4 regions of the Nicoliella sp. ESL1120 genome follow, and region 2 is predicted to be linked to each of the others. Evidence: riboswitches for the same ligand, from Rfam matches in the RefSeq annotation. Region 2 holds a riboswitch; each other region holds the start of a gene.

What was found. A riboswitch is a leader RNA that binds a small molecule or an ion and turns the genes downstream of it on or off. The one in region 2 is predicted to bind thiamine pyrophosphate.
Region 1: it holds a riboswitch for thiamine pyrophosphate, as region 2 does, so the genes downstream of both, ACSYTE_RS07545 (TenA family protein) here and ACSYTE_RS02625 (ECF transporter S component) in region 2, are expected to answer to the same signal.
Region 3: it holds a riboswitch for thiamine pyrophosphate, as region 2 does, so the genes downstream of both, ACSYTE_RS07855 (uracil-xanthine permease family protein) here and ACSYTE_RS02625 (ECF transporter S component) in region 2, are expected to answer to the same signal.
Region 4: it holds a riboswitch for thiamine pyrophosphate, as region 2 does, so the genes downstream of both, thiS (sulfur carrier protein ThiS) here and ACSYTE_RS02625 (ECF transporter S component) in region 2, are expected to answer to the same signal.

What each region holds. Positions count from the first base shown of each region.
Region 1 is NZ_CP196384.1:130,315-132,518, forward strand. It holds gene ACSYTE_RS07535 (phosphoglycerate dehydrogenase) at 1-387, opposite strand, end outside; gene ACSYTE_RS07540 (hypothetical protein) at 595-1,005, shown strand; TPP riboswitch at 1,064-1,158, shown strand; gene ACSYTE_RS07545 (TenA family protein) at 1,318-2,022, shown strand; gene ACSYTE_RS07550 (ECF transporter S component) at 2,019-2,204, shown strand, end outside.
Region 2 is NZ_CP196383.1:659,344-661,547, forward strand. It holds gene ACSYTE_RS02620 (ABC transporter ATP-binding protein) at 1-740, opposite strand, end outside; gene ACSYTE_RS02625 (ECF transporter S component) at 844-1,398, opposite strand; TPP riboswitch at 1,491-1,582, opposite strand; gene ACSYTE_RS02630 (D-alanyl-D-alanine carboxypeptidase family protein) at 1,757-2,204, shown strand, end outside.
Region 3 is NZ_CP196384.1:193,379-195,582, reverse strand. It holds gene ACSYTE_RS07865 (amino acid ABC transporter substrate-binding protein/permease) at 1-272, shown strand, start outside; gene ACSYTE_RS07860 (amino acid ABC transporter ATP-binding protein) at 269-997, shown strand; TPP riboswitch at 1,226-1,332, shown strand; gene ACSYTE_RS07855 (uracil-xanthine permease family protein) at 1,438-2,204, shown strand, end outside.
Region 4 is NZ_CP196384.1:37,637-39,840, reverse strand. It holds gene ACSYTE_RS07005 (thiazole synthase) at 1-122, opposite strand, end outside; gene thiF (sulfur carrier protein ThiS adenylyltransferase ThiF) at 124-786, opposite strand; gene thiS (sulfur carrier protein ThiS) at 789-986, opposite strand; TPP riboswitch at 1,035-1,129, opposite strand; TPP riboswitch at 1,212-1,305, opposite strand; gene ACSYTE_RS06990 (amino acid permease) at 1,453-2,204, opposite strand, start outside.

The DNA of each region.
Region 1 (2,204 bases), on a different replicon from region 2:
AGAGCTATCACCCTCACGCATTTTAGTGGAGATCGTAAATAAATGCTTAGATAAAATTAGCATATCGGCAATCGCATTTTCAGCCACTTCCACTGCATTTCCACCAGGGGTATTTGAAACCCAAACCCCGTTTTCAGCAGCAAACTTAGCATCAACATTATCATACCCCACGCCTTGTCGAGCTAAAACCTTTAAATTCGGCATTTTAGCGAACATCGAATTCGGAAACGGATCTGCCATTAAAATAATTCCATCAACATCGCTAGCTTTATCTAAAATCAACTGAGCATCTTGACCATCAACAACGACTGGTTCGAAACCCTTATCCTTAATTTCTTGACCCACAAAACGATTAATTGCTGGTGTAATCAATATTTTTTTAGTCATTTCAATCATCCTTTCATATGTTTAAAGTATAATCCAGTCACCGTTTAAAAGTACAGCGATAAACAATTTCATGCAACCACATTTCAAATTAGACCGAACCAATTTTAAACTTAAACCGTCTTAATGTTTGAATTTTAAAATTGAATGAGCTATACTGGATAAATAATTTAGCATATAGCATACATAGAATAAAAGGGAGGTAATATTATGAGTCAATATACACAATTAAAGACAAACTTGACTAATAACACGCTACCAAGTGAATATATCAAGGAAGCCTTAGCTTACGCTAATTACTTTCAAACAGATCATCACGGTGTTTTGAATACTAACTACGTTGATATCATCAATGATCACTATGCTACGGCAGACTATTTAATTAAACTATTTAAACAAATCAATTTATCATTAAAATTTAAATCACAAGATCAAGCAGCACTATATAAAGTCGTTTTAGAAAGTGAAAACCAACCAATTAACCTGGAATCAATTACTAAGGATGATGTGCAAAATATCCGCATCGTTCCAGTTAGTGTTAAAGATAAGGAAATCATTTTCAAAATCATCGACGATATGGTTGAAGAATACTTGGATGAAACTGATTCGGTACACTTATAAAAATAAAAAGTATCTTGACATTCGTATCATTTAATAATATCATTAACTCGTAAATTAAATATGTGGTCTGGGGCGCTGATTAAATTCGGCTGAGAAGTACTCATGGAACCTGATGCAGTTAGTACTGACGAAGGGAGACCGCTTAGTCATTGTCTACACGATTAATCGTGTTAGATACTATTTTTATTACTACTAAAAAGACTAGGGACCGCAAACTATTAAAAGAATAGGAGTGGTCCTTTTTGATTTAATAAAAATAGTATTTTCAAACGTCAGTTAAACACAATCAATTAATGTAGGGAGTTTGATAAAATGTCATTTTCACAAGAATTAATCAAAGAAGCACAACCATTTCTAGAATCAATCAAAAAGTGTGATTTTATCCAAGGAGTATTGGATAACAATCTAGATCCAAAGGCATTGGATTACTATGTTTCTCAAGACCTTCAATACGGTAACACTGAAACGATCGTCCAAGCATACTTAATTATCTATAGCGATCAATTCACCGATCAAAAAGATTTTGCTAAGTTGTTGAGTGATCACTTGGGAATCGATGAAGACGTTTTCGAAGGGATGACCGATGAAGATTGGGATACCATCAAAACTGCTAAGATGGAACCAGTCACATACTTATACACCCACCACCTTTTAGACCCAATCAAAACTAGAAATGCCATTGAAATTTTAGCACCATTTGAAGCTGGGGTCTGGGTATATGTAGAATTGATCAAATACCTTGCTAGTACGAACAAAGTGACTAAGGACAACCCCTTCCATGGCTGGCTAGACTGTCTTGAAGGCGATGACTATCAACAAGTATCAGATGGTTTCTTAGCAGTCATGGACCGCGAAGCTGAAAAATGCTCCCCAGAAAAGTTAGCTGAAATCAAGGAAAGCTTCTTAAGAAGTTGTATGTTCGAATGGTACTTCTTTGATGCTTCATTCAAGCAAACCACTTGGGCTGATTGGAACAAAAACGTATTAGAAAACCAATGTCGAGGTAACTTACTATGAAATTAAGAACTCCACACTGGAATTTACAACAAATTATTATCGTAACACTCGTCGGGATTATCTGTGGGACTATCTATGCTTATGGTGTTAACTCCCTCTATAACTTCGCCAAAGTGGCATTGACGCCAGTTGGGTTAAGCCCCTTTGTTGACAGTATTTTCACAGGGCTTTGGTTCATTGCT
Region 2 (2,204 bases):
ACGGCCGCTAACTCTTGATTATCAAATGGTACTAATAGTTTTTGGACCTCTGCATTACTTAACTGTTGAATTTGAAATTGGTTGGGTTTCAGGTAGAAGAACGTATCGACAATGTCGTCGTAACCAGAAAGGTCATGGTCCACTAAGATGATCGTTTTATTCTTTTGATCACGTAAGCGGGTCAATTGATATAGCAGATCACTTCGCGATTGACGATCTAGACTCGCAAATGGTTCGTCCAATAAAATAACGTCGGAATCCATTGCGATGATGATGGCTAAGGCGACCTTTTGTTTTTCACCACCGGATAGGGCGTTCAAGTCACGGTGCTTTAACTTAGTGATGTTCACGAATTCTAGTGCATCATCGATTCGTTGGGGGATGATTTTAGGATCTAACTGTCTATTCTCAAGTGCAAATTGGAGTTCATCATATACGTTCGTCATCGTAAACTGTTGATTGGGGTTTTGAAACATCATTGATACATATCCGCTGAAGTCAGTAGGGGCAATGTCTTTGATCTCCTTGTCACCAATTTTAATTTCACCAGTGTAATCACCATTGGCAAACTCAGGATATAAACCGGCAATTGACTTTAAAAGCGTCGATTTACCAGTTCCAGATGGTCCAGCGATCAAGCTAATTTTTTCGTTCGGAAAGGTTAGGTTCACGTCTTCTAATACTGGTTGTGAGCGATGCTGGTAGGTAAATGTAAAATGACTAACTGAAACGGTGGTCATGGTTAATTCCTCCTGGTAATTTAAAAATAAAGCACTTACAAGCTTGGCTTTATAAGTGCTTTAAATTCATTTAAATTTATGAAGCATTGAATCGTTAAAATGATTATGCAATGGCGTGGCTTCTGTTTAGGAGCTTCTTGATGGCCAATGGAATTGGGTCACTAAATACCCAGATTGAAATAAATCTAACGATGAATAAGAAGATCAACATTCCAAAACCGTATGCGTTGTATCCATTCTTGAACCAATCCCAAGTAAAAGTAATGATGGTAGTGAAGATACTACCTAACAATAATTGGAAGTGGCCGTACTTCTTGTAACCAGTAACTGCAAAACCTAATTCTGCTCCGGCACCTTGAATTAAACCTGAGACAACGTTCATAACTCCCCATTGGTCACCCAAGAACATTTCAACAACGGCTCCAGCAACTTCTGAGAAAATGGAAACACCAGGCATTCTGAAAATAGCCCCTGCTAATGGACCAGCAACGATCCAAAGACCAAGTGAAATATCGTTTGCTGCGGGAGCAAGACCAATTGGTGTTAAAACTAGTGTTAATGCGTTATAGATAAAACTAGTCAACCAGAAAATAACCCCACAGACAATTGCGATCAATGCAATTAAAATAATGTTTCTAAGACTCCATTTTTTAGACATGGAAAATCCTTCCCTTCAATAAATTAAACAATTATTTTAGATAGACAGAAAAAAGGGACCTCAAATACTGAGGTCCCTTTCGGAATATGTACACCATTGATAAAACGTTTCCCTCCACCAGTACGGACTGGATCAGGTTCAATGGGTATCATCTCAGCCAAAAAAGGCACCCCAAACATCTATCTATTTAATTAACTAGAACAGTATAACTTAATTTTTTCTTAAATGCAAGTTTGAATATTACAGGCATAAATCTTAAATAACACTTCGTTTACATTTATCAATAATCAATTGTTAATAAAGTGCTAAGGTGTTAACTTATTATTTAGGATATCGAAATCAGAGAAGGGTTGGTTAAATGGATCTTAAAAAGAATTTTAAAAAGATGGCAATTGTATTAACTGCTGTTGTCGGATTAGCATCAGCATCAGAAATTACTCCATTTTTAGATGTTGTTTCGACAAAAACAGTTAATGTCAGTGCTGATTATAATTATGATTATAACTATGACGATGGTGCATCAGGAATCACTACTAATAATATTGTTCCTGGAAACTATAAGATGAAGAATGCAGCGGCTGCAATTGCGATCGATGCTACGAACGGACAGGTCATCTATGCTAAAAACATTAATCAAAAAATGAAGGTGGCATCCACAGCCAAGTTAATGTCATTGTACCTGGTGGTCAGAAAAGCACAGGAGACGAATGGCTGGAATCAAGTCGTTGATACTTCTAATGCTGGCTTACGGAGCATGAGTTACAATAATAACGTTGGTGGTGGCTTTAAGCTGGTTGCTGGTCGTA
Region 3 (2,204 bases), on a different replicon from region 2:
TGCCATTCTCCAAGTCGATGTTTAAGGTTATTCTTCCACAGGGAATTAAGTTAATCATTCCATCATTCATTAACCAATTTATTATCACTTTGAAGGATACTTCAATCCTATCAATTATTGGAATTCTAGAATTAACCCAAACTGGTAAAATTATTATCGCAAGAAACCTTGAAGGATTTAAGGTCTGGACAATTGTTGCTTTGATTTACTTAATCGTGATCACGCTGTTGACCTGGTTATCTAAATGGGGTGAAAGGAGAACTAGATTATGATTAAAGTAGACGTTAAAAACCTAGTCAAGAACTACGGGAGCAACCACGTTTTAAAGAACGTTGACTTTCAAGTTCAAAAAAACGAAGTGGTCGTAATTATCGGACCATCCGGATCTGGGAAAAGTACGTTATTAAGAACCTTGAATAAGTTGGAAGAACCAACCTCTGGTTCCGTAATCATTGATGGGAAGGACATCGCAGACCCAAAGACCGATATGAATAAGGTTCGTGAAAACATCGGGATGGTGTTCCAACATTTCAACCTCTTTAACAATCTTTCAGTTGGTGACAACATCATGTTAGCACCAGTTGAGTTAAAGAAGGAAACTAAGGAAGAAGCTGCTGAACAAGCCAAGAAACTCTTGGAAGTTGTTAACCTTTCCCAAAAATTTGATGCAAAGGTGCAATCACTTTCTGGTGGTCAAAAACAACGGATCGCCATTGCCCGTGCTTTAGCCATGAAGCCAGACATCATGTTATTTGACGAACCCACCAGTGCCCTTGATCCAGAAATGGTTGGTGATGTTTTGCAAGTAATGAAGCGTTTGGCTAAGGATGGAATGACAATGGTGGTCGTAACCCATGAAATGGGCTTTGCCCGTGAAGTTGCGGACCGCGTGGTCTTTGTTGATGACGGTAAGATTTTGGAATCAGGAACGCCTGAAGAAATCTTTGATCATCCTAAAAATGCCAGATTACAATCATTCTTGGAAAAAGTGCTATAAAAAATAAATAATGAAATAACCATCTTGCGAATTTCGTAAGGTGGTTATTTTTTATGCTTTGATAACAATTTGGATGATGGCTAAATCAACTCTTTAGGAGGCGAATTGGTTGGTTCACTAAAAATAAAATAACTTTTTTGTTACTATAGTATCCACTATTTTTTGAAACATTTATCTAAAAATGTCACTTTTGCTTGTTGTTTGATTATGCTATACTCAAATTACTTAATTAACTGCAAGGGGAGCCGTTCGGCTGAGACTAGGTTAATCAAAACCTTGACCCTAATGAACCTGATCTGGTTAGTACCAGCGTAGGAATGCAGCGGATATTTATGAAAACTATCCAATTCTTTTTATGGTGGGTAAAAACTATCCAATTTTTTGTTGTGAATTGGGTTCTCAGTTTAATTAAGCCAAAATGCTTAAGGAGAGATGTTTTCATGAATAATGAACAGGAAAAGCAAAGTTTGGATCCCGCAAACTTAAAATGGGGGCAAACGTTTCTTGCAAGTATTCAACATATTTTTGTTTCAAATGTATGGTTAGATCCAATTTTTGTGGCTTCAACAGCTGGGTTATCACTGAGCTTATCGACTAATTTAGTTAATGCAATTTTTATTGCATCTGGGTTAGTAACGATTATTCAAGCCACTAAGTTAGTTCGCCTTCCAATTGTGCAGGGACCATCCGCAGCTTTTGATGCGTTGATGATCAATGCTGGAAAAACGGGGACGTTACCCGCAGCTGGCGGATCGATTTTACTAAGTGCGATCTTAGCCTTCTTTTTAGCGGTTACTGGTTTATTGTCCAAGTTAACTAAATGGCTTCGACCAGCAATCACTGGAACGATTATCTTTTTAGTGGGGGTCTCATTAGCTAGTTTTACACTAGCGGAATTTTTAGGTGGGGACCCGACTGCAGCATCATTTGCATCACCCAAGACCTTATTCGTAGCAATTGTAACCGCAGGAATCGTAGTCTTTTTATCGATTTTTGGAAAGGGTGCTTGGCATCGCTATTCATTTTTAATTGCATTGGTAGCTGGTGATCTGATTGCAGGATTGACTGGCATGATCAATCTATCAGCGGTTGGTTCTAAGCCACTGTTCGGTTTACCACACATCCTTCCTTATGGGATGTTGAAGTTTAATTGGACCATCTTCTTAACGTTCTTCATTGCCTACTGTGTGGCGATTATTGAGGCATT
Region 4 (2,204 bases), on a different replicon from region 2:
ATTTCAGCCTTGGCATTATGAACTGCAGCATCAATTAGGTCGTATGAATATTTACCTGAACCTAAGATAAACCGTGATGTAAAATGGTGTCCGTTAATTACTAAATCGTCTTTAATTGCCATGTTAAATTTCCTCCTTATTTTCAACCACTGGTAGTTGCATGAGTAATCTTAAAATTGCGTTTGCTTGATGACCGGCACAAATAATTACCCGTGGTGCCATCAATCCCTCTGATCCACTCGTCTGGCCATCACCACTAATGTAGACGTTTGGGGATTGTTGTTTGGTTTGAATTTGATTTGCACCATGGACCCCCGCTAATCCGTTGCCCATTACTAATGATTTATCTGGAAAAGCACTGGTCGCCCCATCGAGTAGCATCGCCTTGGCAGCAGGGTTATCAAAAGCTTCACAAATAATGTCACAGTCAGCAAAGAGTTGCTCAATATTTTCAGCACTGACCTTTGTTTTAATCGCATCCACTTTAATAAAGGGATTAAATTCTAATAAATTTTGCTTTAATGCAGTGACCTTTGGCATCCCAATTTGACTGAACTTGAACTGTTGGCGGTTCAAGTTGCTTAATTCCACATCGTCAAAATCGATTAGGGTCAAATGGCCCACACCAGAACGCGCCAATGCAATTGCAATGTTAGATCCTAACCCGCCTGAACCTGCAATCGTAACGTGTGCATTCTTTAGGGCCTGATACGAGTTATCAACATTACGATCCTTCATCTGCATAAAAAAATCTTCAACACTGATTCCATCAATTTGAACCGTCATTGCTAACCACCTCCTACGAAAGAAATTAATTCAACGTGATCATTTGGATTTAAAGTAATTCCATCGATTTCATTGCGATGGACGATTGATCCGTTTAATTCGACCACAACGTTATCTTGATGCTGAGCATATTGAGCCAATAAGAATGATAGCGGTTTTCCCGCCAATGCTTCCACTGGCTTTCCATTAATGGTTACCAAAATAAAAACCTCCTTTCTAGACCCAAGAAAGGAGGTTTTTTAACGCACTAGTTAAGATTAAACCCCTTCCTTCGGTAGTATCAACTACATCAGGTTCAATGAGTATAATCTCAGCCAATTACTTGGCACCCCAGTGTTTAAATTATCATCACAATTGTAAATAAAAAAACGGTTCCCCTAGTAAAACCCAGGAGAACCGTCCTAATTATTCGATAATTAATCAGCGATAAAAGAACTGCATCTCCCTTCGCTGGTATTAACCAAATCAGGTTCAATGGGTATAATCTCAGCCAATTACTTGGCACCCCAGATACAATGTGATAAATATTTAATTTTGAACAACCTTATATTAACATTAAGGTGAAAAATTTGTCAATAATAAAATTTTAAGCCAAGGACAATTTGATAAAAAGCTAGCAACAAAAAAATATCTTATTATCGATCGATAATAAGATATTTTTTAATATTATCCATTTATACTTGCTTCTGATTTTCTTTGGCTAATCAATACATATCCACCAAATCCAACTGCCCATACAATTGCAGCAATGGCACCTACAACATCATCGGGAATGAAGAATAAACTAGCGAAGATTACCAAAAAGAAAGCGATGGTGAGCGGACTGGTAACATTGTACCAAGGCATTTTAAACCCATTTTCAATATAATCACTTGATTGACGATATTTCCGATGTGCAAGCATTGTTAATGCGTATACCAAGATATACATATCACTAGATGCACCAGTTACGATTGTAAAGACTGCTCCAGTCGCTGCACTAAGGCTCATAATTGGAGTGATCAATGCCAAACTAGCTGATAGTAAAATGGCAGCTGCCGGAACCCCAGAATTAGAGATTTTACCAAACTTTTCCTTCATGAAGCTGCCTTCCTTTGCTTCAGTCGCTAGTTGGTAAAAGTGACGACCAGCTGAGAAGATACAGCTATTTAATGCCGAAGCAGCAGAAGTTAGAACCACAAAGTTGATCACAGCTGCAGCAGCTGGAATTCCAACCAATTGGAAAACTTGAACGAATGGACTTTTATCTGGTGAAAGTGAAGTCCATGGAATAATTCCCATAATTACCACCAATGCACCAATGTAGAATAGTAAGATGCGAAGTAAGGTTTCATTAACTGCCTTCTTGATCACGTGCCGTGGATTCTTTGCTTCACCAATCGTGATACTTACGAATTCAATTCCTTGAAAGGCGAAGA